3 regions of the Pseudonocardia sp. ICBG601 genome follow, and region 3 is predicted to be linked to each of the others. Evidence: riboswitches for the same ligand, from Rfam matches in the RefSeq annotation. Region 3 holds a riboswitch; each other region holds the start of a gene.
The links. Region 3 has a riboswitch for cobalamin ahead of metE (5-methyltetrahydropteroyltriglutamate--homocysteine S-methyltransferase). Riboswitches for the same ligand answer to the same signal wherever they lie in the genome.
Positions count from the first base shown of each region.

Region 1: another riboswitch for cobalamin. It lies ahead of KPL57_RS52270 (hypothetical protein); the one in region 3 lies ahead of metE (5-methyltetrahydropteroyltriglutamate--homocysteine S-methyltransferase).
Region 2: another riboswitch for cobalamin. It lies ahead of metE (5-methyltetrahydropteroyltriglutamate--homocysteine S-methyltransferase); the one in region 3 lies ahead of metE (5-methyltetrahydropteroyltriglutamate--homocysteine S-methyltransferase).

Region 1 is NZ_JAHLJA010000152.1:400,600-410,970, forward strand. It holds gene KPL57_RS52245 (cytochrome P450) at 1-579, opposite strand, end outside; gene KPL57_RS52250 (FAD-binding oxidoreductase) at 615-1,745, opposite strand; gene KPL57_RS52255 (hypothetical protein) at 2,000-2,209, shown strand; gene KPL57_RS52260 (4'-phosphopantetheinyl transferase superfamily protein) at 2,333-3,040, shown strand; gene KPL57_RS52265 (DNA polymerase IV) at 3,087-4,508, shown strand; gene KPL57_RS52270 (hypothetical protein) at 4,528-4,899, opposite strand; cobalamin riboswitch at 4,934-5,123, opposite strand; gene KPL57_RS52275 (chloride channel protein) at 5,120-6,709, opposite strand; gene KPL57_RS52280 (MarR family winged helix-turn-helix transcriptional regulator) at 6,706-7,212, opposite strand; gene cobA (uroporphyrinogen-III C-methyltransferase) at 7,265-8,485, opposite strand; gene KPL57_RS52290 (cobalamin biosynthesis protein) at 8,482-8,982, opposite strand; gene KPL57_RS52295 (cobyrinate a,c-diamide synthase) at 9,036-10,371, opposite strand, start outside.
Region 2 is NZ_JAHLJA010000148.1:150,735-161,105, reverse strand. It holds gene mdo (NDMA-dependent methanol dehydrogenase) at 52-1,344, opposite strand; cobalamin riboswitch at 1,578-1,787, shown strand; gene metE (5-methyltetrahydropteroyltriglutamate--homocysteine S-methyltransferase) at 1,914-4,223, shown strand; gene KPL57_RS29790 (ABC transporter substrate-binding protein) at 4,314-5,837, shown strand; gene KPL57_RS29785 (ABC transporter permease) at 5,834-6,778, shown strand; gene KPL57_RS29780 (ABC transporter permease) at 6,775-7,560, shown strand; gene KPL57_RS67525 (hypothetical protein) at 7,563-7,694, opposite strand; gene KPL57_RS29775 (hypothetical protein) at 7,781-8,782, shown strand; gene KPL57_RS29770 (TetR/AcrR family transcriptional regulator) at 8,789-9,463, opposite strand; gene KPL57_RS29765 (ABC transporter substrate-binding protein) at 9,543-10,371, shown strand, end outside.
Region 3 is NZ_JAHLJA010000153.1:85,328-95,698, forward strand. It holds gene KPL57_RS53785 (hypothetical protein) at 1-539, opposite strand, end outside; gene KPL57_RS53790 (ABC transporter permease) at 545-1,585, opposite strand; gene KPL57_RS53795 (ABC transporter permease) at 1,582-2,526, opposite strand; gene KPL57_RS53800 (ABC transporter substrate-binding protein) at 2,523-4,049, opposite strand; gene metE (5-methyltetrahydropteroyltriglutamate--homocysteine S-methyltransferase) at 4,216-6,516, opposite strand; cobalamin riboswitch at 6,643-6,852, opposite strand; gene mdo (NDMA-dependent methanol dehydrogenase) at 7,083-8,375, shown strand; gene KPL57_RS53815 (MoxR family ATPase) at 8,512-9,783, shown strand; gene KPL57_RS53820 (VWA domain-containing protein) at 9,797-10,371, shown strand, end outside.

The DNA.
Region 1 (10,371 bases), on a different contig from region 3:
CTCGGCGAGGTAGCCGTTCAGGCTGCCCATCGCGGCGAACTTCTCCTCCTGCGGAGAGTCGTCGACCATCACCGACGACCACGCGGAGAACCTGTCGCGGTCCTCGGCCGGGACGCCCAGCAGCTCGCAGATGACCAGCACCGGGACGAGGAACGCGTACTGGCGCATGAGGTCGACGGGGCCCTCGGCGGGCAGCGCGTCGAGCAGCTCCTGGGTGATCTCCTCGACCCGGGGCTGCAGGTCGTTCATCCGCCGCACGGTGAACGAGCGGCCGACGAGCTTGCGCAGCCGGGTGTGGTCCGGCGGGTCCATCAGGATCATCATCGGGATCGGCGCGGCCGGCTGGCCCTCGCGCTGGTCGGCGGGGAGCGTGTACCGCCAGTCCTTGCTCAGCCGCGGGTCGACGAACGCCGCGCGGACATCGGCGTAGCGGCTGATCAGCCACGCCTTCCCGTCCGGCAGTGCGAGCTCACGCACCGGCTCCTCGGTGCGCAGGGCCGCGTAGGCGGGGTGCGGGTCGGTCCAGAAGTCGCCCGAGAACAGGTCGTGCGTCTCGGTGCCGGTGGTGGTCAGCGCCATGGGGACCATGGTGCCAGCCATGGGTAAGCAGCCGCTTACGTCAGTCGTGTGACCGAGCACACAGCGGGGTCGAGGTCGACGTCGGCCGGGGCCGGGTGGCCCAGGACGACCGACGCGGCCAGCGCCGCCAGCGCCGGGGCGGACTCGATGCCCGACCCGCCCTGCCCCGCGACGAAGAAGAAGCCCGGGTGCTCCGGGCGCGCGCCCAGCACCGGGGCGCGGTCGGGGGCGAAGGTCCGCAGCCCCGCCCACGCGGTCCGGACCGACCGCAGCCCGAGCGTGGTCACCGAGTCCACCCGGTCCAGGGCGAGGGCGACGTCGAGCTCCGCGGGCCGCGCGTCGCCCGGCTCGGCCGGGGTCTCGTCGGCCGGGGAGACCAGCACGATGTCCGCCTCGGCCTTGAGGTACCAGCGCTCCGCGGCGTCGGCGATCATCGGCAGGACGGTACCGTCGACGGTGAGCACCGACGGGTCACCGACCGGGCAGGCGGCGATCGTGCGCCGGTACGGGGTCAACCCGGCGCCGGGCACACCGGCCAGCGCCGCCACCGCGTCGGCCCAGGCCCCGGCCGCATCGACGACCACTCCCGCCCGCACCCGGTGCCCGGCGGTCGTCGTCGCGCTCCAGCCGGAGCCGTCCCGGTCCAGCGCGGCCACCCGGGCGCCGCGCAGCACGGTGCCGCCGCGGGCGCGCAGCCCGCGCCGATAGCCGTCGTGCAGGGCCGCGGTGTCGACGTCGCAGGCACCGGCGGTCCACGCGGCCGCACGCGGGGCACGGCGCAGCACCGGCGCGCGTCGCCACGCCTGCGCGGGGTCCAGGGCGACCGGGGCGCCGGGCTCGCCGTGCTGCTCGCGCAGCGTCGTGGCGAGACGGTCGGCGGCCTGCTCGTCGTCGGCGAGGTGCAGGACCGGGCGCGGGGACAGCAGCGGCGGCGTCCCGAGCTGCTCGGGCAGCGCGGCGAACCGCGGCCCGGAGGCGTCGATCAGCGCGCGGAACGGGCCGGAGCCGTGACCGGGGATGTAGGTGGCGGCCGAGCGGGCGGTGGAGTGGACCGGCAGGTCCTGCTCGGCCTCGGTCAGCACGACGCGGGCGTGCGCGGCCAGCTCCCACGCGACCGACACCCCGGCGATGCCGCCGCCGACCACCAGCACGTCCGCCGTCTCCATGCCCGCGACGATAGGTCGGCGGCACCGGGGAAAACCGGTGGCCCCGGCCCGGGCGGTCGTCGTAGCGTCGCCGCCATGCTGATCCGGTTCCTCTGAGCGGCCCGCGGAGTCGACCTCCGCGCCCCCGCCGCCGGCCCGTGACGTCCACCGGGCCCGGAACCGTCGCCGCCCTCGTGCGGCCCTTCCGGCGTCCCCGCGCGTCACCGGCCCTCCGCACCCGGTCCGAGTCCGACCCGATGCTCCGAGGAGGTCGTATGCCCACGACCCGCCACACCCCTGTCCCCACCGCCGACACCGGTCCCGCCGGGGCGCCCACGCCCGCCAACCGCGCCGAGCGGCGCGCGGCGAAGCGCGGCCGGTCCGGCGCCCCGGGCGGCCCGGCGGTACCGCGCACGGCGGGGCCGGCCCCGCAGGCCCGCCCGGCCCACGTCCGCACGGACTTCGCCGCCCGCCGCAGCGGCTGAGGGCACGGGCACGATCACGGATCGGGCACCGGGGACGTCGGCAGGCGACCCTCCGCGTGCCCGATCCGTGATCACTCCCGGCGGTGCGGCCCGGTGCGGGGGCGACGTGGAAGGCTGGACGCCGTGACCGTCACCGTCTGGTGGGCCGCCCCGGCCGATCCCGGCGACCGCGCCGACCTCGTCGCGCTGCTGGACGCCCATGAACGCGAGCGGCTCCGCGCACTGCGCAGGCCCGAGGACCGTGCCCGCTACCTCGCCGCGCACGCCCTGGCCCGGCTCGTGCTCGCCGAGCGGCTCGACGCCGACCCCGCCGCGCTCGTCCTGGACCGCACCTGTCGCTGCGGGGAGCCGCACGGCAAGCCGCGCCTGGCCGGGCGCGGCGACGACCCCGGCTTCTCGCTGACCCACTCCGGCGCGCTGGTCGGCGTCGCGGTCGGGACCGGCCCGGTCGGCGTCGACGTCGAGGCGCACCGCCCGCTGTCCGGCCTCGACGGCCTGGTCCGGCACGCCCTCTCCCCCGCCGAGCTCGCCGCGGGCACGCCCGACGGCACCGGGTTCCTGGTCACCTGGACCCGCAAGGAGGCGCTGCTCAAGGCCACCGGCGAGGGCCTGTCGAGCCCGATGGACGCGATCACGCTGTCCCCGCCGCACGCCCCGGCCCGGGTGCTGGGCTGGACCGGCACCGGCGGGAGCTGGTGGGTCGCCGACGTCGCCACCGGTCTCGCCGACCACCCGGGCGCCGTCGCCGGGGCGGGACCGGTGGCCCCGGCCGTCGCCGTCGCCGACGGCGACGCGGTCCTGTCGGTGCGCCGGGGCACGATGCACGGGTGATGGTGAGGTGACCGCGGCGGCCGACCGCTGGGTGCTGCATCTGGACATGGACGCGTTCTTCGCCTCCGTCGAGCAGCTGACCCGGCCCACGCTGGCCGACCGGCCGGTCCTGGTCGGCGGCGCGGGAGCGCGCGGCGTCGTCGCGGGGGCGAGCTACCAGGCGCGGGTGTTCGGGGCCCGCTCGGCGATGCCGATGGGCCAGGCGCGGCGGCGCTGCCCGCACGCGACCGTCCTGCCGCCCCGGTTCTCGCTGTACAAGGCGCTGTCCGACGAGGTCATGGCCGTCCTCGGCGAGTTCTCCCCGGTGCTCGAGCCGGTCTCGGTCGACGAGGCGTTCGTGGAGCCGCCCGACCTGGTGGGGGCCTCCCCGGACCGGGTGCGGGAGTGGGGCACCCGGCTGCGCGACGCGGTGCGCGAGCGCACCGGGCTGCCCGCCTCGGTGGGCGCCGGGTCGGGCAAGCAGGTCGCGAAGATCGCCTCCGAGCTGGCCAAGCCGGACGGGCTGCGGGTGATCGCCCACGCCGAGCAGGCCACCGTGCTCGACCCGCTCCCGGTGCGGTCGTTGTGGGGCATCGGGCCGGTCTCCGGCGAGGCGCTGCGGAAGATCGGGATCGAGACGATCGGACAGCTCGCCGCGATGGACGCCCGCGAGGTCGCCGGGGTGCTGGGCGGCGCCGTCGGGTCCGAGCTGCACCGCCTGGCGCGCGGCATCGACGACCGTCCGGTCGCCCCGCGCGGCGCGGCCAAGCAGATCAGCGCGGAGACGACCTTCGACGCCGACCTGACCGCGATGAGCGCGGTGCACACCGCGGTGGAGTCGATCTGCGTCGCCGTGCACCGGCGCCTGGTCGCCGACGGCCGGACCGCCCGCACCGTCACGGTGAAGGCGCGGACGGGGGACTTCACCACCCACACCCGGTCCGAGACGACCCCCTTCGGGACCCGGGACCTGGCGACCCTGGTCGCGGTGGCCCGGCGGCTGGCCGAGGGCGCCGTCGGCGAGGGCGGGGTGCGGCTGCTGGGGGTGTCGGTGTCCGGCTTCGGCGACGAGCCGCCACTGGCGCTGTTCGACGCGGTGCCCTCGGAGAGCGGGTGGACGACGGCCCCGGCCCCCGACTCCGCGCCCGCGGCCGCCGGCCCGGCCGCGGCGGCGGGGGTGACCGTGCTCGACGCACCCCCGGAGAGCGACGCAGCCACCGGGACCGGCGCGACCGTGGAGCCCGGCGACGTGCCCGGCCCGCTCCGCCCGGACCGGCCCGACCGCGAACCCGACCCGGACCGGCCCTGGCGCGCCGGCGACGACGTCGCCCACCCCGAGCACGGCCACGGCTGGGTCCAGGGCGCCGGGCACGGGCGGGTCACCGTGCGGTTCGAGACCGCGCTCACCGGCCCCGGACGCACCCGCACGCTCGACGCCGCCGACCCGGACCTCACCCGGGCCGACCCGCTGGGCAGCTGGCGGGCCTGAGCCCGGGCCCCGTGCGGGCTCAGCCGATCAGCGGGCTGCGGTGCGGCGGTGCGACGCGGCTGCCCTCGGCGACCCGGGCGCGCAGCGCGGGGGCGGTGCGGGCCAGCCCGTCGAGGACGGCGCCGAGCGCGGCGTCGCCCGCGGGGTCGCCCCCGACCAGCAGCACCGCGGCTCCGGCGGGCCCGGCGGCGGCCCAGGCCCCGATCCGGGCGACGGCGTCGCGCGGTGTGACCGGCTCGACCCGCCACGCCTCGGCGTAGAACAGGGCGGTCGACTCGGCCTGCGGGAAGGCGAAGACCGTCTCGGCCTCGGCCAGCAGGTCGTGCGCACCCGGGCGGGGCGCGTCGTCGCCGGACGGATCGGTACCGAGCACCACCAGGTCGTGGCTCATCGCATGTCCTCCTCGAGGGTCCGCGCCCTCACCAGTGGGAATCCGCGACGACGGGCAGTGTCCTGGCTCCCGGATCGGCACGCCCTCCCCGGCCTTCCCACCCTCGCGGGCGGTGGCGCCGGTGTGGGGAGGGCACTCCCCGGTGACAGTGGCGGGACCGCGCCGGACTCGCACCGGCTTCCTGTTCCGTCGTCGGCCGGGAGCCCATCACGCGACCGGGTTAGCGGTCAACAGTCCCCCGCCCGGCCACTCCCCGCAGATGGTCGAGCAGGTCGTGCTCGGTCAGCGTCCCGAGCAGCGGCCCGTCCGGCCCCTCCCGCACGGGCAGCGCGGCGCCCCGGTGTGCCGCGAGCACCCCGAGGACGTCGTGCACGGAGCCGCCCGGGTCCAGGGCGGGCAGCTCCGGGTCGGGCGTCGTGCCGTCGGCGGGGCGCATCACCTGGGCGACGACGACCCGGCGCAGCGCCTCGTCGGTCGGGGTGTCGGCGGCGAGGTCGATCCCGCGTCGCAGCAGCTTGAGCGTGTAGATGTTGTCCCGCGACACCAGGTTGGACAGGCCGGTGGCCAGGACGACGGCGGCCATCAGCGGCAGGATCAGGGCGTAGTCGCCGGTGAGCTCGAACACGATGAGCACCGCGGTGATCGGGGCGTGGGCGGCCCCCGCGAACACCGCCGCCATGCCGACCAGGCCGAACGCGCCGGGGTGCAGGTCGAGCGCCGGGAACAGGGCCGCGGCGGCGTAGCCGAAGGCGGTCCCGGCGGTGCCGCCGACGAACAGCGACGGCGCGAAGACGCCGCCGGACCCGCCTATGCCGATGGTGAGGCTGGAGGCGAGGATCTTCCCGACGACGAGCAGGAGCAGGAACCCGACGACGTACCGGCCGCCGATCGCGGCCTCCAGCACCGGGTAGCCCACGCCGTACATCTGGGGCAGCGCCAGCAGCAGCGCGCCGAGCAGCAGCCCGCCGACGGCCGGGCGCAGCCACTCCGGGCCGCGCCAGACGGCGTCGCAGGCGTCCTCGACGGCGTAGAGGATGCGGGCGAAGGCCCAGCCCAGCAGCCCCGCGAGCAGCCCGAGCAGCGCGTAGAGCGGCAGCTGGGCGGGGCTGCCCAGGTCGAAGTGCGGCAGGGTCAGGATCGCGCGGTCCCCGGCGATCACCTCGGCGACGACGTTCGCGACCACCGAGCTGATCACCAGCACGCCGAACGCCTCGGCGCTGAACGACCGCAGGATCAGCTCCAGGCCGAACACCACCCCGGAGATCGGGGCGTCGAACGTCGCGGAGATCCCGCCCGCGGCGCCGCAGGCGACCATGAGGACCAGCCGGGTGGCGGGCACCCGCAGCCACTGCCCGATGGCCGAGCCGAGCGCGGAGCCGATCTGCACGATCGGGCCCTCCCGGCCGACGGAGCCGCCGGTGCCGATGCAGATCCCCGACGCGAGCGCCTTCACCGCGGCGACGGTGACCGGGATCCGCCCGCCCCGGCGCGCGACGGCGAGCATCACCTCCGGCACCCCGTGCCCGCGGGCCTCCGGCGCGAACCGCTGGACCAGTGGGCCGTACACCAGGCCGCCGAGCACCGGGGCGACGAGCAGGAACCAGACCCCCAGCCCGGGCAGGTGCGGCGAGGCGACCCGGCCGGCGTCGGAGAAGTCCTCCCGGCCGGTGACCAGCCAGGTCACGCCGAGGATCAGCTCGTGGAACAGCACCGACCCGATGCCGGCGCCGATCCCGATGACCGTCGCCAGGCCGACGAGCCCCGGCCGGGTGCCGACGAGCGCGCGGTGCAGCGCGCGGACCGCGGTCACCGGGCACCGTCCTCGGCGGGCACGGGCGCGACGGCCCAGTCGGTCTCGCCGACCTCGCCCGCGGCCTCGGCGAAGCGGCGCAGCGCGTCGCGGACCGCGGTGCGCTCGGCGGCGGGCAGCGTCGCGAGCAGCCGGTGCATCTCGGCCCGACGCAGCCGGGTGACCTCGTCGACCAGCGCCCGCCCGGCCGGGCTGAGCGCGACGGCGACCTCGCGGCGGTCGTCGCCGGTGCGGGTGCGCGCGACGAGGCCGCGGCTCACCAGACGGTCGCACATCCGGGTCGCCGTCGACGCCGACACGGTCAGCGCCGTGGCCAGGTCGGCCGGGCGCCGGGTGCCGTGCTGGGCCAGCACGACCAGCGCGCGGTACTGCGGCAGGGTCACCTCGCCCGCCGTCCCGCCGGCCTGCTCCCCCGCGGCGGCCAGGGATCCGGCCACCACGGAGAGCATCGCCCGGCTCGCGGTCATCACCGCGTCGACGACGTCATCGATCTCGTCCGTCACGCCACCGATCGTTGCACATTGCAAACTTGCAGTGTGCAACGAGTCGTCGGGGTCACCCCCCGACGGGCGCCTGAAGCCCCGCGACGGGCCCGATCACGACGATCGCCGGCGGGCTGATCTCCTGCTCGGTCGCCACCTGCTCGGCGGTCTCCAGCGTCGCGCGGACCGACCGCTCGATGCGGGTGGTGCCGTCCTGCACGATCAGCACCGGGGTGTCGGCCGGGCGGCCGTTGGAGATCAGCGCCTCGGCGAACTTCCCGAGCCGCTCCACGGCCATCATCAGCACGATCGTGCCGGTCATCCGGCCCAGCGCGGTCCAGTCGGTGAGGCTGCGCGGGTCACCCGGCGCGACGTGCCCGGACACGACGACGATCTCGTGCGCGACCCCGCGGTGGCTCACCGGCGTCCCGGCGACGGCCGGTGCGGCGAAGGCGCTGGTGATGCCCGGGACGACGGTCACCGGCACCCCCGCCGCGGCGCACGCCTGGACCTCTTCGAACCCCCGGCCGTAGACGAACGGGTCACCGCCCTTGAGGCGGACCACGAACTTCCCGGCCCGGGCGTGGGAGATGAGCAGCTCGTTGATCCGCTCCTGGGCCATGGCGCGGCCGTAGGGGATCTTCGAGGCGTCGATGACCTCGACCTCGGCGGACAGCTCGTCGAGGATGTCGCGCGGGCCGAGCCGGTCGGCGACGACGACCTCGGCGCGGGACAGCAGCCGCCGTCCGCGCACGGTGATCAGCTCCGGGTCGCCGGGGCCGCCACCGACCAGCGCGACACCGGCCTGCGGGGGCTCGGCCGACTCGTCGACGACGCCGGCGGCCAGTGCCTCGACCAGCGCGGTGCGCACGGCCGCGGACCGCCGGTGCGCGCCCCGGGCCAGCACGCCGACGGTGAGCCCGTCGTAGCCGCCGGTGGCGGGGGTGACCGCGGTGCCCTTGTCGCCGTCGTCGGCGCGGACGCAGAACACGCGGTCCCGCTCGGCCTCGGCGACGACGGCGGCGTTGGTCGCGGCCTCGTCGGTGGCCGCGATCGCGTACCAGGCGCCGGCGAGGTCGCCGTCGGTCCAGCGGCGGGCCGTCCAGGTGATCTCCCCGGCCGAGGCCATGCCCTCGACCGCCGGGGTGACCTCGGGCGAGACGACCTCGACGACCGCTCCCGCGGCGATCAGGCGGGCGACACGCCGCTGGGCGACCTGTCCCCCACCGACGACGACGGCCCGGCGGCCGGCCAGGTCCAGCCCGACCAGGTACTGCTCGTGGTGCGCGTTCAACGACGTTCCTCTCCCGGACTCCGACGCCCGGCGGTGGCAGCGGTTCCCTGCGCGGGGCCCCCGCTCGACGGCGACGCCGGACGATAGCCGGACCCGCATGTTTCGGAGGAGACCCCGGAGGGCAATCCCACACCCGCCGATCGGGCGGCCACGGCGACCGTGACGCCCTGACCAGCGGTCTTACCGACGATCAGGTGGGCACCGTCGCCGGCGGCGAGCAGTGCGGCGGCCTCTGCGACCGATGAGGTCCCGACGGCCGCAGCGACCCGGGCATCCGGCCGCGGCACCGCGACCGCGGCCAGCGCGGCGGCCGCGAACCCGTGCGGCTCCCGCGGTGCGACGGCCGCCCGCAGCCCCGGTTCCGACGCCCGCCGGTCCAGGGTGGCGACGACGGCGTCGCCGAGCTCCAGCCCGTGCGCGGCGGCGACCCGGTCCAGCAGCGCGCGCACCGCGGCCTCGGTGGTACCCGGCCGCAGCCCCACCCCGACCGTGATCACCGGTTGTGGAGCGGAGCGCTCGGCACGCGGACGCTCCGCTCCACAACCGGTGATCATGCGAGCGTGGCCGGGACGCCGAGGGGGGCCGCCGCGACGAACCGGGCGACGGCGCCGGGCACACCGGCCGGATGGGTGTGCAGGAACGACGCGTGCACCCGGGCGTCGACGTAGCCCTCCGGCTCGCCGCCGCGCCACGCCCAGGCGGGGGCGGCCCCGGCCCGCGGGGTGACCGCGCACCGGTGGAACTCGTGCGCCCCGGCCCGCTCGCCCGCCGCGAACAGCGGCGACGCCGACACCGCGACCGCGTCGCGGTAGCCGAGGGTGAGCCGCGGGGTCATCCCCGCCGACGCGTCGAGGACCCCGCACATCGGCGTCCCGTCGAGGTCGCGGCACAGGTACAGCAGCCCGCCGCACTCGGCGTGCACGGGCGCCCCGGACGCGGCCAGCGCGGCGACCTGCGCCCGCAGCGGCGCGTTGTCCCCGAGCGCGCCGACGTGCTCCTCGGGGAAGCCGCCGGGCAGCACCAGCGCGGCCGTGCCCGCCGGGAGCGCGGGGTCGCGCAGCGGGTCGAAGGTCACCACGTCGGCACCGGCCGCGGTGAGCAGCTCGGCGTGCTCGGCGTAGCCGAACCCGAAGGCCGGGCCCCCCGCGAGCGCGACCACCGGACGTCCCGGGACCGGGTCCGCCCCGAGCTCGGCCGCCGGGTCCCAGACGGGGCCGTCGGGCAGCGGGCGGGCGAGGGCGAGGACGGCGTCGAGGTCCACGTGCTCGGCGACGAGCGCGGCCATTGCGTCCACCGCGGCGGTCGCGGCGGCGCCGTGCTCGGCGGCGGTGACCAGGCCCAGGTGCCGCGAGGGCACCGCCAGCTCGGCCCGGCGCGGGACCGCGCCCAGCACCGGGAGCCCGACCTCCTCGGCCGCGGCCCGGCAGACCTGCGCGTGCCGGTCGGACCCGACCCGGTTGAGGATCACGCCCGCGACCTGCACGGAGTCGTCGAACGAGCGGAAACCGTGCAGCAGCGCCGCCAGCGACCGGGACTGCCCCCGGACGTCGACGACCAGCACCACCGGCGCGCCCAGGGTCGCCGCGACCTGCGCGGTGGACCCGGCGCCGTCGGCGATGCGGCCGTCGAACAGCCCCATCACCCCCTCGACGACGGCGACGTCGGCGTCCCGGGCGCCGTGCCGGGCCAGCGGGGCGAGCCGGTCGGCGCCCTGCAGGACGACGTCGAGGTTCCGGCCCGGGCGGCCCGCGGCGAGGGTGTGGTAGCCGGGGTCGATGTAGTCCGGCCCGATCTTGAAGGGTGCGACCCGGGTGCCGCGCCGCGACAGCGCGGCCATCAGCCCGGTCGCGACCGTGGTCTTCCCGCTCCCCGACGACGGCGCCGCG
Region 2 (10,371 bases), on a different contig from region 3:
CCTCGGATGGCTGGGCCCGCTGGTGCGACGGTGGACGTCCTGACCTGCGGATCAGGTCAGCAGGTCGTCCAGGTCACCGTTGATGGAGTGGTCGACGACCGGGCGGACGGTCTCGAACGTGCACTCCTTCGGGTTGCCCGGGGTGCAGGCGTCGCCGAGGACGTGGTTGGTGATCCGGTCGACGTCGGCCGCGTCACCGATGATGGTCGGCGCGTTCTCGTAGAACTTGGTCGGGCCGATGCCCAGCCGGTTCTTCGAGTAGGTGTCCTGCTTGACGTCGGCGAACTTCTCCGGGATGCCCACGTCGCGCAGCAGCCGGATGGAGGCGGCGAGCGCGGCGTCGGCGGCCTGCGGCTTGGTCATGCCGCGGGTGTCGACACCCATCGCCTCGGCGATGTCGGCGAAGCGCTCGTAGACGACCGGCATGTTGAACGCCCACACGCGGGGCAGCGCGATGGCGTTGTTCAGGCCGTGGTGGGTGTCGTAGAACGCCGACACCGCGTGGCTGATCGAGTGGATGATGCCGAGGCCACCGGAGTTGAACGCCTGGGCGGCGATGTACTGCGCGTACATCATGCCCTCGCGGCCGGAGAGCTCCTGGCCGTTCCAGACGGCCTTGCGCAGGTTCTGCGAGGTCAGCTTGATGGCGTGCAGGGCGTTGCCCAGCGACGGCTGGAAGTCCAGACGCGAGACGTAGGGCTCCGAGGCGTGCGCGAGCACGTCGAACCCGCACTGCGCGGTGTAGTCGATCGGGCAGTCGTAGTACAGCACCGGGTCGTCGATCGCGAGGGTGGTGACCGACTGGTCGTCGAACGCGACGTACTTGTGCGGGTTGTCGGGGTCGGTCGTGGTGTCGGTGATGACGTAGGCCCACGAGGTCTCCGAGCCGGTGCCGGCCGTGGTGGAGACCGCGATGTGCGGCGGGTTGGACGGGTTCTCGGACTTGTTGAAGCCCTCGAACTCGTTGACGTTGCGGCCGTCGTGCGCGACCGAGATGCGCGCGCCCTTGCAGGCGTCGTGCGAGGAGCCGCCGCCGATGGAGACGAAGGAGTCGCAGTTGTTCTGCTGGTAGAGGCCCACAGCGTCCATGACGTTGTAGTCCTTGGGGTTCGACTCGACCTTGTCGTACAGCACGACCTCGAGGCCGTGGTACTTCATCGACTCGACGATCTTGTTGACGATGTCGGTGCCGCGCAGGCCCGACGTCATGACCAGGGTCTTCTTGAAGCCCAGCTTCAGGGCCTCCGGGCCGATGAGCTCGTGCGACCCCGGACCCATGAGCGCACGGGGGAACGGGTGGAACTCCTTGATGGGGAACGGCTTGAGCAGCTCGTCTACCTGCATGTCAGCCCTTTCTGAGGCAGGTGGATGGGTCGAGACCGCACGCTATGACCCCTGTGGCCGCGGGCACAGGGGTGATCGCCATTACCCCTCGGGAGACCGGGCAGGTTCCCCCTCCGAACGGAGGGGCGCAGGGTGAGGTCGCCCTCGACCCGGGTGACGGGGAGGGTGTGAAAGTAATGCCAAACTATGGCAACAAGGATCGTTCGGCAACAGTTCGGCCGTCGGGCCCGGGGTAGTGTCGGGTCGCCGACGGTTCGTGCCGGCCCGGGAACGGGGCGTCACGAGGCAAGAGGGAACCCGGTGGGAATCCGGGACTGCCCCGCAGCGGTGAACGGGAACGACCGCCGTCAACAGCACTGGGAGCCATCCCGGGAAGCGACGGCCAGTAGGTCTGAGCAGTGTGCCCGTGAGTCCGAAGACCTGCCGCCGGTGCGTGCGCCGTCCGGCGTGCGCGGATCCGTGGCCTCGCGGGAGGGCCGGGCGGACGACCGGGCACCGCCGTGCCCGGCGGTCGCAGGCGCCCCGTGCCGGCGACGGGTCCTCCACCGCACTCGCGAGGAGAGAGGGCCGTGAGCATTCCTTCCAGCAGCACCATCGGCAGCACCGTCCTGGGGTACCCCAGGATCGGACCGGACCGGGAGCTCAAGCGGGCGACCGAGTCGTACTGGGCCGGGCGGACCGACGCGTCCGCACTGCACGACGTCGCCGCCGGGCTGCGCCGCGACACCTGGACCGGGCTGCGTGACGCCGGGCTCGGCTCGGTGCCGGGCAACACGTTCTCGTTCTACGACCACGTCCTGGACACCGCGCTGGCGGTCGGGGCGGTGCCGGAGCGCTTCGCCGGCGTCACCGACCCGCTGGAGCGGCTGTTCGCGATGGCCCGCGGCCGCACCGGCGCCCCGGCCTGCGAGATGACCAAGTGGTTCGACACGAACTACCACTACCTGGTCCCCGAGGTCGGCCCGGACACCCGGCTCGCGCCGGGCAGCCGCAAGGCCCTCGACGAGTTCCGCGAGGCCCTGCGCAGCGGGATCACCACCCGCCCGGTGCTGGTCGGGCCGGTGACCTTCCTGCTGCTGTCCAAGCCGGCCGACGGCGCACCGGAGGGCTTCCGCCCGCTGGACCTGCTCGGGCCGCTCGTCGAGGTCTACCGCGACCTGCTCGCCGAGCTCGCCGAGGCGGGTGCGGAGTGGGTGCAGCTCGACGAGCCCGCCTTCGCCGCCGACCGGACGCCCGAGGAGGTCGCGGCGCTGCGCCGGGCCTACGACCGGCTCGCCTCGGCGACCCGGCGGCCCAAGATCCTCGTCGCGTCGTACTTCGGGGAGCTGGGACCCGCCCTGCCCGCGCTCGCCGCCACGGCCGTCGAGGGGCTGGCGCTCGACCTCGTCGCGGGGGCCGCCGACCTCGACGCCCTCGACCCCGGAGGCCCGGCGGTGCCGGGGCTGGACCGGAAGGTGGTGCTGGCCGGCGTCGTCGACGGGCGCAACGTGTGGCGCACCGACCTGGACCGGGCGCTGGCGACGGCGCAGCGGCTGGTCGGCGTCGCGGGGCGGGTCGAGGTCTCGACGTCGTGCTCGCTGCTGCACGTCCCCTACGACCTGGCCGCCGAGACGGCCCTGCCCGGCGACGTCGTCGACATGCTGGCGTTCGCCCGGCAGAAGGTCACCGAGGTCGTGCTGCTCGGACGCGCCCTGCACGAGGGACCCGACGCGGTCGCGGCGGAGCTCGACGCCGCACGGGCCACCCGGGAGCGGGTCGCCGCCACCGCGCGCCGCGACGAGCGGGTGCGGTCCCGGCTCGACGCGCTCGGCCCCGACCACTACCGGCGCAGCCACGGCGACGTCCGGGCGAAGGTCCAGCGCGAGGCGCTCGGCCTGCCCGTCGTCCCCACGACGACGATCGGCTCGTTCCCGCAGACCGCGCAGATCCGGCGCGACCGGGCCGCGCACCGCTCCGGCACGATCGACACCGGCACCTACACCGAGCGGATGCGCCAGGAGATCGTCCGGGTGGTGCGGCTGCAGGAGGACATCGGGCTCGACGTCCTGGTGCACGGTGAGCCCGAGCGCAACGACATGGTCCAGTACTTCGCCGAGAACCTCGACGGCTTCGCCACCACCGACCACGGCTGGGTGCAGTCCTACGGCTCGCGGTGCGTGCGCCCGCCGATCCTGCACTCGGACGTGTCCCGGCCCCGGCCGATCACGGTGGAGTGGGCGCGGTTCGCCCAATCGCTGTCCGACGCGCTGGTCAAGGGGATGCTGACCGGCCCGGTGACGATCCTGGCCTGGTCGTTCGTGCGTGACGACCAGCCGCTGGGCGACACCGCCCGGCAGGTGGGGCTGGCCCTGCGCGACGAGGTACTCGACCTGGAGGCCGCCGGGATCCGGATCATCCAGGTCGACGAGCCCGCACTGCGCGAGCTGCTGCCCCTGCACGAGCGGGACCGGCCCGCGTACCTGGACTGGGCGGTGGACGCGTTCCGGCTGGCCGTCGGGGCCGTCACCGACGCCACCCAGATCCACACCCACCTCTGCTACTCCGAGTTCGGCGAGGTGGTGGGGGCGATCGACGGGCTCGACGCCGACGTCACCACCGTCGAGGCGGCCCGGTCGCGGATGGAGGTGCTGGCCGACCTCGGGCCGGGGGTCCCGCGCGGGCTCGGCCCGGGCGTCTACGACGTCCACTCGCCCGAGGTGCCCGGCACCGACGAGCTGGTCGAGCAGCTCGGCGCGGCCCTGCGCCACATCGGACCGGACCGGCTGTGGGCCAACCCGGACTGCGGGCTGAAGACCCGCGGTGAGACCGAGACGGTGGCGGCCCTGACCAACCTGGTCGCCGCCGCCCACCGGGTCCGGGACTCGGCGACGACCGGCTGAGCCCGTGTCGCGACGCCCCGCGGCTCCCCGGCCGCGGGGCGTTGCTCACGCTCCATTGAATGAACAGGTGGTCAGATGTAGTCATATGGGGTGATCGCACGAAAGATGGCCGCGCTGCTCGCGGCCGCCGCCCTGGTGCTGACCGGCTGTGGAGCCGGCGGTGGCGGCACCGGGACCCCGGACCCGGCCGGTGAGCTGACCGTGGCCCTGCAGTTCCCGCCGCGCGCCGACTACGCCTTCGACGCCGACGACGGCGCCCGGCTGCAGTCCCTCGGCGTCGCCGAGACCCTGACCACGGTCGACGCCGAGGCACGGCCCGCGCCGATGCTCGCGACGGCCTGGGAGCAGCAGGGCAACGCCTGGCGGGTCACCCTGCGCCAGGGCGTGCGGTTCCACGACGGCACCCCGCTCACCCCGGACGCCGTCGTCACGGCGCTGCGCTACGTCGCGGGCGTCGAGGCCCCGCCGCGGGCGATCCGGGGCATCGGCTTCGCCATCGCCCCCGACGGCGCCGACGCCGTCCGGATCACCACCACCGAGCCCGACCCGGTGATGCCGCTGCGGCTGTCCAGCGGCAACCTCGGCATCCTCGCGCCCGCCGCGTACGCCGGCGGCGGGGCGCCGGCCTACCTGCGCACCGCGACCGGCCCGTTCGTGCTGGACTCCGTCAGCGGCGCCGACTCCGCGCAGCTGGTCCGCAACGACGACTACTGGGGCGAGCCGGCGGGCGCCGCCCGGGTCACCGTCCGCTACGTCGAGGACCCGCAGGCCCGTGCGCTGGCGGTCCAGTCCGGCGACGTCCAGTTCGCCGAGGGCCTGCCCCAGGCCCAGCTCGACCAGGTCCGCTCGGCCGGGGCCGAGGTCGTCGAGTACCCGAACGCGCGCACCGTGCCGCTGCAGCTCAACCAGTCCGCGGCGCCGTTCTCGGACCTGCGGGTCCGCCAGGCCGTCACCGCGGCGATCGACCGCCCGGTGCTGGCCCAGCAGGTCCTCGCCGGGGGCGCCGCGCCCGCGGCCGACCTGTTCGGTGCGGCCGTGCCGTGGGGCGAGACCGCGCCGCCGCCCGGCGCCGACGTCGCCCGCGCCCGGCAGCTGCTCGCCGAGGCCGGCTACACCGAGCAGAACCCGCTGACCGTGCGGCTGTGGACCTTCCCGAACCGGCCCGAGCTGCCCGCGCTGGCGAACGCGATCCAGGCGATGCTCGGTGCCGCCGGGGTGAAGGTCGACATCACCGTCGGGAACTACGAGGCCCAGGAGCCGAAGGTCCTCGCCGGTGACTACGACATGTTCCTCAACTCGCGCAGCTACCTGTCCGACTTCCCGGACGCGGCGAGCACGCTGACCTCGGACTACACCTGCGACGGCAGCTACGCCATCGACCAGTACTGCAGTCCCGCCTACGACGCGCTGGTCGACCGGCTCAACGCCACCGTCGACCCGGCGGCCCGCCAGCAGCTGTTCGGAGAGGCCGCCGCGATGCTGACCCGCGACGCCGTCGGCGTCATGGTCGTGCACCCGCGCAACACCGCCGTGCTGCGCGGCGCCACCGGCTTCGTCCCCGACCCGCTGCAGATCCGCCCGGTGCTGCCGCAGCTCTCCCCGACCACGGGGTGATCGGGCTCCTGCTGCGCCGGCTCGTCGTCGTCGGGCCGGTGCTGCTGGCCGCGTCGGTGCTCGTGTTCGCGCTGCCGCGGCTGGTCGGCGTCGACCCGGCGCGGGCGGTCCTGCGGGCCCGCAGCGCCGAGGCGGTGCCGGACCCGGCGACCGAGGCGCGGCTGCGGTCCTCGCTGGGGCTGGACGCGCCGGTCACCGAGCAGTACCTGCGCTGGCTGGGCGGGGTGCTGCGCGGCGACCTCGGCTACGGCTACGTCGCGCGGACCCCGGTCGCCGGGCAGATCGCCGACGCCGCGGCGGTGTCCGGGCTGCTCGCGGTGCTCGCGCTCGCCCTCGCGGCGGTCGTCGGCATCCCCGCCGGGGCCTACGCGGCGCGCCGCCCCGGCGGGCTGCTCGACCGGTTCCTCGGGCTGGGCACGGTCGCCGGGGTCGCGGTGCCCGAGTTCGTGCTCGCCCCCTGGCTGGTGCTGGTGTTCGCGGTGTGGGCCGGGGCGCTGCCCGCGCTCGGCTGGGGCGACCCCGCCCACCTGGTCCTGCCGGTGCTGACCCTCGCCGCCTACCCGGGTGCGCTGGCCGCGCAGCTCGTCCGCGCCGAGACCGCCGGGGTGCTGACCCGGCCGCACGTGCTCGTCGCCCGGGCCAAGGGCCTCGGTGAGCACCGGGTCCTGTGGCGGCACGGCGCCCGGCTCGCGACGACGTCGGTGACCGCCCTGGCCGGGATGTTCGTCGCCGGGCTGCTGGGCGGCTCGGTGGTGGTCGAGGTCGTGTTCGGCATCCCGGGGCTGGGGCGTCTGCTGCACCGGGCCGTCGTCGCGCAGGACCTGCCGGTGGTGCAGGCGGGCACGCTGCTCGTCGTCGCGGTCGCGGTGGTCGCGGGGGTGCTGGTGGAGGTGCTGGCGACGGCGCTGGACCCGGTGCTGCGCTCGGCGGGGTCACGGTGAGGCCCCGGGCGCGGACGGCGTGGTGGGTCGCGGCCGGGGTGGCCGCCCTGGCCCTGGCCGCGCCGGCACTCCTGCCCGACCCCGACGCCGTCGACTTCGCCGGGATGCTCGCCGGGCCGTCCGCGGCGCACCCGCTGGGCACCGACCAGCTGGGCCGGGACCTGCTCGCGCGCACCGTCCACGGCGGACGGTTGACGGTCGGGCTGGCGCTGTCCGCGGTGCTGGTCACCGGGGTGTTCGGGGTGGCCGTCGGGTCGCTCGCCGCGGTCGCGGGCCCGGTCGGGCGGGCGGCGATGCGGGTGGTCGACGTCCTGGCCGCGATCCCGGTGGTGCTGTTCGGGCTGCTCGCCGCGGTCGCGCTCGGTCCGGGCGTCGGGTCGCTGCTGGTGGCGGTCACGGTGATCGCCTGGACCCCGTTCGCCCGGCAGGCCTACCTGCTCGCGCTCGCCGAGCGGCAGCGGGAGTACGTGACGGCGGCGGTCGCCCTCGGCGCGGGGCCCGCGCGGGTCCTGACCCGCCACGTCGCGCGGAACCTCGTCCCGCCGCTGGCCGCGCACGCCTGCGTCCGGTTCGCGAGCACCCTGCTCACCGTCTCCGGGCTGTCGTTCCTCGGGCTCGGCGTCCAGCCGCCGACCGCGGAGTGGGGCGCGATGGTGGCCGAGGGCCGCGAGTACCTGTTCGGCGCGCCGCAGGTGGTGCTCGTGCCCTCGCTGGCGGTCGTGCTGACGGCCGGGACGGCCCTGTGGTGGGGGCGCCGGTGGGAACGGGTGGGTGCCCGGTGAGCTCAGGACGCGTGGACCTGCCCGCCCGCGGGTTCGAGGGGCCTGCCCAGCTCGGGGAACCAGCGGAACGCCTCCGGCCTGCCCTCCCAGTCGCAGCCGGCGCACTCCGGGCCGTCGTGCGGGTGCTCGTCCACGATGCCTCCCGATCGTTGTTGCCATCACTGTGCAACAGACTGTGTCGGGGTGTGAACCCTCCGGTCGGAGGGGCAGGGTGAGGGACGTGGGCGATGGGGACGACGTGGACGACGTGGCCGGGCTGCTGAGCGCGTACCTGGCCGACCCGTACGCGGGCTGGAGTATGGGGGCGCCCGGCGCGATCGCGGAGTTCGTGCGGACCCCCGACGAGCCCGTCGAGCCGTCCGGGCCGGGTGCGGTCGTCACCGCGCGCGGCGGGATCCGGATCGAGCCGCACCCGGCGACCCGGCCGCTGGCCTACCGGACGCCGGTCGGCCCGCACGAGCACTGGAACCACGCGGTCGCGCTCTGCCTGCCCGCGACCGCGGCCCGCGGGGCCGCGCGGAGGGCCGTCACCGTGCTCGGGCCCGACCGCTCCGCGCTGCGGCGGGCCGACCGCGACGCCGTGCTCGTCGACCTCGGGCTGGGCACGACCACGGTGGACGCCTGCGTGCGCACGGCCGATCCCGACCTGCTCGGGCTGCTGCACCGTGCCGCGGGCGGCCCGCTCGACGGCGCGCTCACCGCCGCACTGGTCGCGGCGGGCCCGCACCGCGTGTTCACCACCGCGCTCGGCCGGGTCGAGGTGTACGCCGCGATCCCGCCGCCCGAGGGCCGCTCCCCGGACGGACCGCACACCCACCTGCTCCCGCACGTGCTGCGCGAGGGCCGCACGCACGCGGCGACCGTGCCCGTGCCCGCCGGTCACCTGCCCTGCGCGCACCTCTACCCGGCGCACCCGCTGACCGACCTCACCGGGCGTCCGATCCCGTTCGACCCGACCCGGGCGGCCGCCTTCGACGGCCTGCTGGAGCGGTTCGGCGACCCGGACCAGTGGGCGGTGACCGCCGGGGTGGTCCGGGCGGTCGCGGCGGGGGAGGCGCCCGGGCCGCGTCCGGCGACGGCGCCCGGCCGGGCCGCGCAGGCGGTCGCGCTGCGGGTGCTCGCCGTCGCCGGTGGGGCGGACCCGGCCGTGCTCGACGCCTGGCGCGGCCGGACCGGCGCGGACGGGCTCCTCGACCCGAGCGGCGACCGCAACGCCGGCTGACGGCCCTCAGCCGATCCCGGCGTACCCCGGCCTGCCGGTCGCCCGCCGGTGCTCGACGCCGTCGAGCACCAGTGCGACCTTGTCCAGCACGTGCTCGCGCGGCTCGTTCATGATCGCCTCGACGCCGGGGCGGACCTGCTCGTCGAGCGAGTCGAGATAGGCCCGGGCGGGGTCGGACAGATCGCCGGGGCCGCCGCCGGGCCCGCGCACCCAGCGGGTCTGGTGGGCGCCGTCGGCGACGATGTCGAGCACGGCGTCGGCCACCCGCACCGCGGCCGACGTCCCGAAACCCGCGCCGTGCAGGGCCGCGACGATCCGCCGCATCCGGTCCCCGGCGACCGCGCTGAGGTCCGCCCCGAGGTCCTGGATCAGGCCGGAGTAGCGGAGCAGCAGGTCGAACGCCAGCGCCGCCTCGGCCTCCAGGAACGCCCGCCAACCCTGCGTCGTGTCCGGCAGGGCGGTGCGGGCGAACACCAGGGCCACGGCCGCGGCGGCGATCTCCTCCAGGCCGTCGACGTAGCGGTAGAGCGTGCCCGGCGCGACGCCGAGCCGGTCGGCCACCGCCGCGACCGACAGCCGGTCGACGCCGACCTCGACGGCCGCCTCGACGATCTCCTCGCGGGTCAGACGGGGCTTGGGTCCCGGACGGTTGCCCGCCCGCGCACCGGAGGTGGGTGTCACCCGACGACCGTACGACGGAGGGGATTGCGAACGCGATTCATGGATAGCTAAGGTTTGCCTTACTGAAAGGAGGTGGGCCGTGCTGATCCGATCGACCGTCCTGGTCGTGGCAGGGGTACTCGTGCTCGCGGGGTGCGGGGCCGGTGACTCCGGTGCACCCGTCCGGGGCGCGGCCGCGGACGCCGCATTCCCGGTGACGGTGGTGCACGGGCAGGGCGAGGCCGTCGTGCCCGCCGCGCCACGGCGCGTCGTCGTGCTGGGGGCGGGCGATGCGCAGATCGCGAGTGCGCTGGGTGCCCCGGTCGTCGGCGCGGTGCGCAACCCCGCGTCGCCGGACGGGTCGTGGCGCGGGGTCGACCCGCCGCTGCCGGCCGCGGTGTCCACGCTGGACTCCCTGGAGCCGGACCTGGAGGCCGTCGCCGCACTGCGGCCGGACCTGATCCTGATGACGACCGCCCAGCCGACGTTCGCCGCGGCCTACCCGCGGATCGCGGCCATCGCGCCGACCGTGTCCTACCGGACGGCGCTGCTGCAGGACCCGGGGGAGGACCTGACCCGGATGATCGGCGCCGCGCTCGGCCGTCCGGAGGCGGCGGCGGAGCTGATCGCACGCTCGGACGCGCAGCTGGCGCGGTTCCGGGCCGAGCTGCCCGCCGGGCGCAGCTACGTCTTCGGGCAGTACGTCGGCGGGACCGCCTACCTGGTGACGGCCGCGGACGGACCCTCGGTGCGGTTCTTCGACCGCATCGGACTGCGGCTCCCACCCGCGGTCGCCGCGCTGCCGCCGTGGCAGGCCGGCATCTCCCAGCTGCCCGACGAGCAGCTCGGCCTGCTCGACGCCGCCGACGTCGCGCTGGTCGGCGTCCCGACCGGGGCCGACGGCGCCGCGCTCACCGCGCGACCACTGG
Region 3 (10,371 bases):
GTGGTGAACACCCGGTGCGGGCCCGCCGCGACCAGGGCGGCGGTCAGCGCGCCGTCGAGCGGGCCGCCCTCGGCGCGGCGCAGCAGCCCGAGCAGGTCGGGATCGGCCGTGCGCACGCAGGCGTCCACGGTGGCCGTACCGAGCCCGAGGTCGACGAGCACGGCGTCGCGGTCGGCCGGTCGCAGCGCGCAGCGGTCGGGGCCGAGCACGGTGACCGAGGTCCGCGCGGCCCTGCGTGCCGCGGCCGCGGGCAGGCAGAACGCGACCGCGTGGTTCCAGTGCTCGTGCGGGCCGACCGGCGTCCGGTAGGCCAGCGGCCGGGTCGCCGGGTGCGCCGCGATCCGGATCCCGCCGCGGGCGGTGACGACCGCACCCGGCCCGGACGGCACGACGGCCTCGTCGGGGGTCCGGACGAACTCGGCGATCGCGCCGGGCGCACCCATGCTCCAGCCCGCGTACGGGTCGGCCAGGTACGCACCCAGCAGCCCGGCCACGGCGTCCCCGGCCACAGCGTCCCCGGCCACGTCGTCCACGTCCACGCCTCTCACCCTGCCCCTCCGACGGGAGGGTTCACACCCCGACACGACCTGTCGCACAGTGATGGCAACAACGATCGGGAGGCATCGTGGACGAGCACCCGCACGACGGCCAGGAGTGCGCAGGCTGCGACTGGGAGGGCAGACCGGAGGCGTTCCGGTGGTTCCCCGAGCTGGGCAGGCCCCTCGACCCGGCGGGCGGGCGCGGCCAGGGTCACGCGGCCTGAGCTCACCGGGCGCCCACCCGTTCCCATCGGCGTCCCCACCACAGGGCCGTCCCGGCCGTCAGCACGACCGCCAGCGAGGGCACGAGCACCACCTGGGGCGCGCCGAACAGGTACTCGCGGCCCTCGGCCACCATCGCGCCCCACTCCGCGGTCGGCGGCTGCACGCCGAGCCCGAGGAACGACAGTCCGGAGACGGTGAGCAGGGTGCTCGCGAACCGGACGCAGGCGTGCGCGGCCAGCGGCGGGGACGAGGTTCCGGGCGACGTGCCGGGTCAGGACCCGCCCGGGCCCCGCGCCGAGGGCGACCGCCGCCGTCACGTACTCCCGCTGCCGCTCGGCGAGGGCGAGCAGGTAGGCCTGCCGGGCGAACGGCGTCCAGGCGATCACCGTGACCGCCACCAGCAGGGATCCGACGCCCGGACCCAGCGCGACCGCGGCGAGCAGCCCGAACAGCACCACCGGGATCGCGGCCAGGACGTCGACCACCCGCATCACCGCCCGCCCGACCGGGCCCGCGACCGCGGCGAGCGACCCGACGGCGACCCCGACCACCCCGGTGACCAGCACCGCGGACAGCGCCAGTCCGACCGTCAGCCGTCCGCCGTGGACGGTGCGGGCGAGCAGGTCCCGGCCCAGCTGGTCGGTGCCCAGCGGGTGGGCCGCGGACGGGCCGGCGAGCATCCCGGCGAAGTCGACGGCGTCCGGGTCGGGCAGCGGCACCCAGAGCAGGCCTGCTGGAACGAGCATCGGCACCGGCCCCACCACGAGCAGGGCGGCCACCCCGGCCGCGACCCACCACGCGGTCCGCGCCCGGGCCCTCACCGCGACCCCGCCGAGCGCAGCACCGGGTCCAGGGCCGTCGCCAGCACCTCCACCAGCACCCCCGCGACCACCGCGACCGCGACGACGAGCAGCGTGCCCGCCTGCACCACCGGCAGGTCCTGCGCGACGACGGCCCGGTGCAGCAGGCGCCCCAGCCCCGGGATGCCGAACACGACCTCGACCACCACCGAGCCGCCCAGCAGCCCGGCGACGAACATCCCGGCCAGCGCGGTCACCGAGGTCGTCGCGAGCCGGGCGCCGTGCCGCCACAGGACCCGGTGCTCACCGAGCCCCTTGGCCCGCGCGACGAGCACGTGCGGCCGGGTCAGCACCCCGGCGGTCTCGGCGCGGACGAGCTGGGCGGCGAGCGCCGCCGGGTAGGCGGCCAGGGTCAGCACCGGCAGGACGAGGTGGGCGGGGTCGCCCCAGCCGAGCGCGGGCAGCGCCCCGGCCCACACCGCGAACACCAGCACCAGCCAGGGGGCGAGCACGAATTCCGGCACCGCGACCCCGGCGACGGTGCCCAGCCCGAGGAACCGGTCGAGCGCCCCGCCGGGACGGCGCGCCGCGTACACCCCGGCGGGGATGCCGACGACCGCGGCCAGAGCGAGGGCGAGCACCGCGAGCAGCCCGGAGACCGTCGCGGCGTCGGCGATCTGGCCGGCGACCGGGGTCCGCGCGACGTAGCCGTAGCCGAGGTCGCCGCGCAGCACCCCGCCCAGCCAACGCAGGTACTGCTCGGTGACCGGTGCGTCCAGCCCGAGCGAGGACCGCAGCCGCGCCTCGGTCGCCGGGTCCGGCACCGCCTCGGCGCTGCGGGCACGCAGGACCGCCCGCGCCGGGTCGACGCCGACCAGCCGCGGCAGCGCGAACACCAGCACCGACGCGGCCAGCAGCACCGGCCCGACGACGAGGAGCCGGCGCAGCAGGAGCCCGATCACCCCGTGGTCGGGGTGAGCTGCGGCAGCACCGGGCGGATCTGCAGCGGGTCGGGGACGAAGCCGGTCGCCCCGCGCAGCACGGCGGTGTTGAGCGGGTGCACGACCATGACGCCGACGGCGTCGCGGGTCAGCATCGCCGCGGCCTCGCGGAACATCCGCTGGCGGGCCGCCGGGTCGACGGTGGAGTTGAGCCGGTCGACCAGAGCGTCGTAGGCGGGGCTGCAGTACTGGTCGATCGCGTAGCTGCCGTCGCAGGTGTAGTCCGAGGTCAGCGTGCTCGCCGCGTCCGGGAAGTCGGACAGGTAGCTGCGCGAGTTGAGGAACATGTCGTAGTCACCGGCGAGGACCTTCGGCTCCTGGGCGGCGTAGTTCCCGACGGTGATCTCGACGCGCACCCCGGCGGAGGCGAGCATCGCCTGGATCGCGTTCGCCAGCGCGGGCAGCTCGGGCCGGTTCGGGAAGGTCCACAGCCGCACGGTCAGCGGGTTCTGCTCGGTGTAGCCGGCCTCGGCGAGCAGCTGCCGGGCCCGGGCGACGTCGGCGCCCGGCGGCGGAGCGGTCTCGCCCCAGGGGACGGCCCCGCCGAACAGGTCGGCCGCGGGCGCGGCCCCACCGGCGAGCACCTGCCGGGCCAGCACCGGGCGGTCGATCGCCGCGGTGACGGCCTGGCGCACCCGCAGGTCGTCGAACGGCTTGGCGGACTGGTTGAGCTGCAGCGGCACGGTGCGCGCGTTCGGGTACTCGACGACCTCGGCCCCGGCCGAGCGGACCTGGTCGAGCTGGGCCTGCGGCAGGCCCTCGGCGAACTGGACGTCACCGGACTGGATCGCGAGCGCCCTGGCCTGCGGGTCCTCGACGTAGCGGACGGTGACCCGGGCGGCGCCCGCCGGCTCGCCCCAGTAGTCGTCGTTGCGGACCAGCTGCGCGGAGTCGGCGCCGCTGACGGACTCCAGCACGAAGGGACCGGTCGCGGTGCGCAGGTACTCCGGCGCCCCGCCGCCGGTGTACGCGGCGGGCGCGAGGATGCCGAGGTTGCCGCTGGACAGGCGCAGCGGCATGACCGGGTCGGGCTCGGTGGTGGTGATGCGCACGGCGTCCGGGCCGTCGGGGGCGACGGCGAAGCCGATGCCGCGGATCGCCCGCGGCGGGGCCTCGACGCCCGCGACGTAGCGCAGCGCGGTGACGACGGCGTCCGGGGTGAGCAGGGAGCCGTCGTGGAACCGCACGCCCTGGCGCAGGGTGAACCGCCAGGCGTTGCCCTGCTGCTGCCACGCGGTCGCGAGCATCGGCGCCGGCCGGGCGTCGGCGTCGACGGTGGTCAGGGTCTCCGCGACGCCGAGGGACTGCAGCCGGGCGCCGTCGTCGGCGTCGAAGGCGTAGTCGGAGCGCGGCGGGAACTGCAGGGCCACGGTCAGCTCGCCGGACGGGTCCGGGGTCGCGGCACCGCCGCCCCCGCCGTCGCCGCATCCGGCGAGCAGCAGGGCGGCGGCCGCGAGCAGTGCGGCCATCTGTCGTGCGATCACCCCGTATGCCTACATCTGAGCACCTATTCAATCAATGCGGCGTGAGCAACGCCCTCGTCCCGCACGACTCCCCGCCCGAGTCCCCGCACGGGCGGGCCGTCCGTACCGAACCTCCGTACGGACGGCCCGCTCGTCACCCGTGACGAGTGGCCGGCGCGGACCGGGCTCAGCCGGTCGCGGTCGCCTCACGGACGCGGCGGGCCGCGGCGACCAGGTTGGTCAGCGCCGCGACCGTCTCGGGTTCCGCGCGGGTCTTGAGCCCGCAGTCCGGGTTGGCCCACAGCCGGTCCGGGCCGATGTGGCGCAGGGCCGCGCGGAGCTGGTCGACCAGCTCGTCGGTGGCGGGGACCTCGGGCGAGTGGACGTCGTAGACGCCCGGGCCGAGCCCACGCGGGACCCCCGGGCCGAGGTCGGCCAGTACCTCCATCCGCGACCGGGCCGCCTCGACCGTGGTGACGTCGGCGTCGAGCCCGTCGATCGCCCCCACCACCTCGCCGAACTCGGAGTAGCAGAGGTGGGTGTGGATCTGGGTGGTGTCGGCGACGGCACCGACGGCCAGCCGGAACGCGTCCACCGCCCAGTCCAGGTAGGCGGCCCGGTCGCGCTCGTGCAGCGGCAGCAGCTCGCGCAGCGCGGGCTCGTCGACCTGGACGATGCGGATCCCGGCCGCCTCCAGGTCGACGACCTCGTCGCGCAGGGCCAGCCCGACCTGCCGGGCGGTGTCGCCCAGCGGCTGGTCGTCGCGCACGAACGACCAGGCGAGGATGGTGACCGGCCCGGTGAGCATCCCCTTCACCGGCGCCTCGGACAGCGACTGCGCGAACTCCGCCCAGCCGACGGTGATGGGCCGGGGCCGCGACACGTCGGAGTGCAGGATCGGCGGGCGCACGCAGCGCGAGCCGTAGGACTGCACCCAGCCGTGGTCGGTGGTGGCGAAGCCGTCGAGGTTCTCGGCGAAGTACTGGACCATGTCGTTGCGCTCGGGCTCGCCGTGCACCAGGACGTCGAGCCCGATGTCCTCCTGCAGCCGCACCACCCGGACGATCTCCTGGCGCATCCGCTCGGTGTAGGTGCCGGTGTCGATCACGCCGGAGCGGTGCGCGGCCCGGTCGCGCCGGATCTGCGAGGTCTGGGGGAAGGAGCCGATCGTCGTCGTGGGGACGACGGGCAGGCCGAGCGCCTCGCGCTGGACCTTCGCCCGCACGTCGCCGTGGCTGCGCCGGTAGTGGTCGGGGCCGAGCGCGGCGAGCCGGGAGCGCACCCGCTCGTCGCGGCGCGCGGTGGCCGCGACCCGCTCCCTGGTGGCTCGTGCGGCGTCGAACTCCGCCGCGACCGCGTCCGGTCCCTCGTGCAGGGCGCGCCCGAGGAGCACGACCTCCTCGACCTTCTGCCGGGCGAACGCCAGCATGTCGACGACGTCGCCGGGCAGGGCCGTCTCGACGGTCAGGTCGTAGGGGACGTGCAGCAGCGAGCACGACGTGGAGACCTCGACCCGCCCTGCGACGCCGACCAGCCGCTGCGCCGTCGCCAGCGCCCGGTCCAGGTCGGTGCGCCACACGTTGCGCCCGTCGACGACGCCGGCCAGCACCACCTTCCGGTCCAGCCCGGGGACCGCCGGGTCGAGGGCATCGAGGTCGGCACCCCCCGCGACGAGGTCGAGCGCCAGCCCCTCGACGGCCGTGGCGGCGAGCGCGGGCAGCGCCGGGCCCAGCTCACCGAAGTACGACGCGACGAGGATCTTCGGCCGCCGGGTCGCCGAGGCGAGCCGGTCGTAGGCCCTGCGCAGCGCCGCGATCTCCTCCGGCGTCCGGTCGGCGGCGAAGGCCGGCTCGGCGAGCTGCACCCATTCCGCGCCCGCCTCGGCGAGCTCGGCGAGCAGGTCGCGGTAGACCTCGACGAGCGGCCCGAGCAGGTCCAGCGGGCGGAAGCCCTCCGGTGCGCCGTCGGCCGGTTTCGACAGCAGCAGGAAGGTCACCGGTCCGACCAGCACCGGGCGGGTGGTGACCCCGATGCGCAGGGCCTCCCGGAACTCGTCGAGGGCCTTGCGGCTGCCCGGCGCGAGTCGGGTGGCCGGGCCGACCTCGGGGACCAGGTAGTGGTAGTTCGTGTCGAACCACTTGGTCATCTCGCAGGCCGGGGCGCCGGTGCGGCCGCGCGCCATCGCGAACAGCCGCTCCAGCGGGTCGGTGATGCCGGCGAAGCGCTCCGGCACCGCCCCGACCGCCAGCGCGGTGTCTCCGACGTGGTCGTAGAACGAGAACGTGTTGCCCGGCACCGAGCCGAGCCCGGCGTCGCGCAACCCGGTCCAGGTGTCGCGGCGCAGCCCGGCGGCGACGTCGTGCAGTGCCGACGCGTCGCTCCGCCCGGCCCAGTACGCCTCGGTCGCCCGCTTGAGCTCCCGGTCCGGCCCGATCCGGGGGTACCCCAGGACGGTACTGCCGATGGTGCTGCTGGAAGGAATGCTCACGGCCCTCTCTCCTCGCGAGTGCGGTGGAGGACCCGTCGCCGGCAGGGGGCGCCCGCGACCGCCGAGCACGACGGTGCCCGGTCGTCCGCCCGGCCCTCCCGCGAGGCCACGGATCCGCGCACGCCGGACGGCGCACGCACCGGCGGCAGGTCTTCGGACTCACGGGCGCACTGCTCACACCTACTGGCCGTCGCTTCCCGGGATCACTCCCAGTGCTGTTGACGGCGGTCGTTCCCGTTCACCGCTGCGGGGCAGTCCCGGATTCCCACCGGGTTCCCTCTTGCCTCGTGACGCCCCGTTCCCGGGATGACACGAACCGTCGGCGGACCGACCCTAACCCAGGACGAGCCCGGCGAACTGTTGCCGAACTCTCCCTGTTGCAATATGTTTGCAGCACTCAGCCCTCTCCACACGGATCGACGGGCGACCCCACCCTGCCCCCCTCCGTTCGGAGGGGTTTCCTGCCCGGTCTCCCGAGGGGTAATGCCGATCACCCCTGTGCGCGCGGCCACAGGGGTCCTAGCGTTCGGCCTCGACCCCATCCGCCTGCCTCAGAAAGGGCTGACATGCAGGTAGACGAGCTGCTCAAGCCGTTCCCCATCAAGGAGTTCCACCCGTTCCCGCGTGCGCTCATGGGCCCGGGGTCGCACGAGCTGATCGGCCCCGAGGCGCTCAAGCTGGGCTTCAAGAAGACCCTGGTGATGACGTCGGGCCTGCGCGGCACCGACATCGTCCACAAGATCGTCGAGTCGATGAAGTACCACGGCCTCGAGGTCGTGCTGTACGACAAGGTCGAGTCGAACCCCAAGGACTACAACGTCATGGACGCTGTGGGCCTCTACCAGCAGAACAACTGCGACTCCTTCGTCTCCATCGGCGGCGGCTCCTCGCACGACGCCTGCAAGGGCGCGCGCGTCTCGGTCGCCCACGACGGTCGCAACGTCAACGAGTTCGAGGGCTTCAACAAGTCCGAGAACCCGGCCAACCCGCCGCACATCGCGGTCTCCACCACGGCCGGTACCGGCTCGGAGACCTCGTGGGCCTACGTCATCACCGACACCACGACCGACCCCGACAACCCGCACAAGTACGTCGCCTTCGACGACGCGTCGGTCACCACCCTCGCGATCGACGACCCGGTGCTCTACTACGACTGCCCGATCGACTACACCGCGCAGTGCGGGTTCGACGTGCTCGCCCACGCCTCGGAGCCCTACGTCTCGCGGCTGGACTTCCAGCCGTCGCTGGGCAACGCCCTGCACGCCATCAAGCTGACCTCCCAGAACCTGCGCAAGGCCGTCTGGAACAGCCAGGAGCTCTCCGGCCGCGAGGGCATGATGTACGCGCAGTACATCGCCGCCCAGGCGTTCAACTCCGGTGGGCTCGGCATCATCCACTCGATCAGCCACGCGGTGTCGGCGTTCTACGACACCCACCACGGCCTGAACAACGCCATCGCGCTGCCCCGCGTGTGGGCGTTCAACATGCCGGTGGTCTACGAGCGCTTCGCCGACATCGCCGAGGCCATGGGTGTCGACACCCGCGGCATGACCAAGCCGCAGGCCGCCGACGCGGCGCTCGCCGCGTCCATCCGGCTGCTGCGCGACGTGGGCATCCCGGAGAAGTTCGCCGACGTCAAGCAGGACACCTACTCGAAGAACCGGCTCGGGGTCGGCCCGACCAAGTTCTACGAGAACGCGCCCACCATCATCGGCGACGCGGCCGACGTCGACCGGATCACCAACCACGTCCTCGGCGACGCCTGCACCCCGGGCAACCCGAAGGAGTGCACGTTCGAGACCGTCCGCCCGGTCGTCGACCACTCCATCAACGGTGACCTGGACGACCTGCTGACCTGATCCGCAGGTCAGGAGGTCCACCGTCGCACCGGCGGGCCCAGCCGTCCGAGGCGATACTCGGGTGGGTGGGCCCGCCGGCCGCGGCCCCGCTCGTCCCCGCACCAGAGCCGGTGCGGTCCGCGAAGGAGATACCCGAGTGTCCGAGGCTGTCGTCCCCACGGTGACCGAGGCGGCGGAGGCCGTCGCCTCGACCGGCCCCTTCGAGTCCGTCGACCAGGTGGTCGAGACCCTGCGGGAGCAGGGCTACATCGCCGACACCCGCCTGGCGACGACGGTGTTCCTGCTGACCCGCCTGGACAAGCCGCTGCTGCTGGAGGGACCCGCCGGGGTCGGCAAGACCGAGCTGGCCAAGATGCTCGCCGTCGCCACCGGGCGCCGGCTGCTGCGTCTGCAGTGCTACGAGGGCCAGGACGAGACCAAGGCCCTGTACGAGTGGGACTACGGCAAGCAGCTGATGTACACCCAGATCCTCCGCGAGAAGATCGGGCAGCTCGTCTCCGACGCCCCGGACCTCGCCTCCGCGGTCGACCGCATCGGGTCCCAGGAGAGCGTGTTCTTCTCCGAACGCTTCCTCGCGCCGCGTCCGCTGCTGGAGGCCATCCGCTCCGAGCAGCCCGTGGTGCTACTGATCGACGAGGTCGACCGCGCCGACGAGGCGCTGGAGGCCGTGCTCCTGGAGACCCTCGGCGAGTTCCAGATCTCCGTCCCCGAGATCGGGACCTTCGTCGCGACGCAGCGCCCGTACGTACTGCTGACCTCCAACAACACCCGGGACCTCGCGGCCGCGCTCAAGCGTCGCTGCCTGCACCTGTTCCTCGACTACCCGTCGGCCTCCCGCGAGCTGGAGATCGTGAAGTCGAAGAAGACCGGGCTGTCGGACCAGCTGGCCGAGGAGCTCGTCAACGTCGTGCGCGGACTGCGCGAGCTGGAGCTGCGCAAGTCGCCGTCGATCTCGGAGACCATCGACTGGGCCCGCACGCTGGCCGTCCTGGGCGTCGACGAGCTGAGCTCGCAGATCCTCTCCGACACCGTCTCGGTCGTGGTCAAGTACGACAAGGACGTCACGAAGGCCCTGGACGCGCTGCCGCGGCTGGTCGACCCGAACGCAGTCGTCGCCGAGCACGGACACGGGCACGGCCATGGACATGGACATGGACACGGCCACGACAGCGACCACGACGAGCCCGCCGCCCCGCCGGCGCGCACCGCGGGCGCCCGTGGCGACGACCCGGACGACGGCGACGTCGACGGCCGCGCCAAGCGCGCGGCGAAGGACCAGGCGGGCCGGCACGGCGGCATCTACGGCGGCCTCCCGGGCGGCGTGGCCCCGCCGCCGTCGGCGATCCGGAAGGTCTCGCCCGGCCAGGGCACCCGCTCCTTCGGCGGCTCCCGCAAGCGCCCGGTCTGATCGGGGCGTCGGCATGGAAGCGAGCATCCACCGCTTCGTCCGGCTCCTGCGGATCCGGTCGGTGCGCATCTCGGTCTCCGAGGCGCTCGACGCGATGGCCTGTGCCGCCCAGCCGGGGGTGCTGTCCGACAGGTCGGTGCTGAAGGAGGCGCTGCGCATCGCGCTGATCAAGGACCGCCGCGACGAGGCGACCTTCGACGAGGTCTTCGACCTGTTCTTCTCCCTGGTCAGGGTGGGCGAGGCCGACACGGGTCACGGCCACGGGCACGGGCACGGCGACATGTCCGACGACACCCCGCTGGAGAACTTCACGCTGTCCGAGGAACCGTCGGAGACCCCGCAGGAGGGGCACGACCACGGCTCCCCGGTCGACATCAAGGAGTTCTTCGACCCGGAGGACCTGGCCGAGCAGTACAACCTGCACCAGGAGGCCAACAAGATCGACATGGCCTCGATGACGGACGAGATCGTGCTCTCCAAGGAGCAGGCAGGCGACGTCGCCGACGGCCAGCGCGTCCAGATCGAGACCGACCGGTTCTCCGGCGGTGGCCGGCCCGGTGACATCTCCCAGCAGCAGGGCACGAAGGT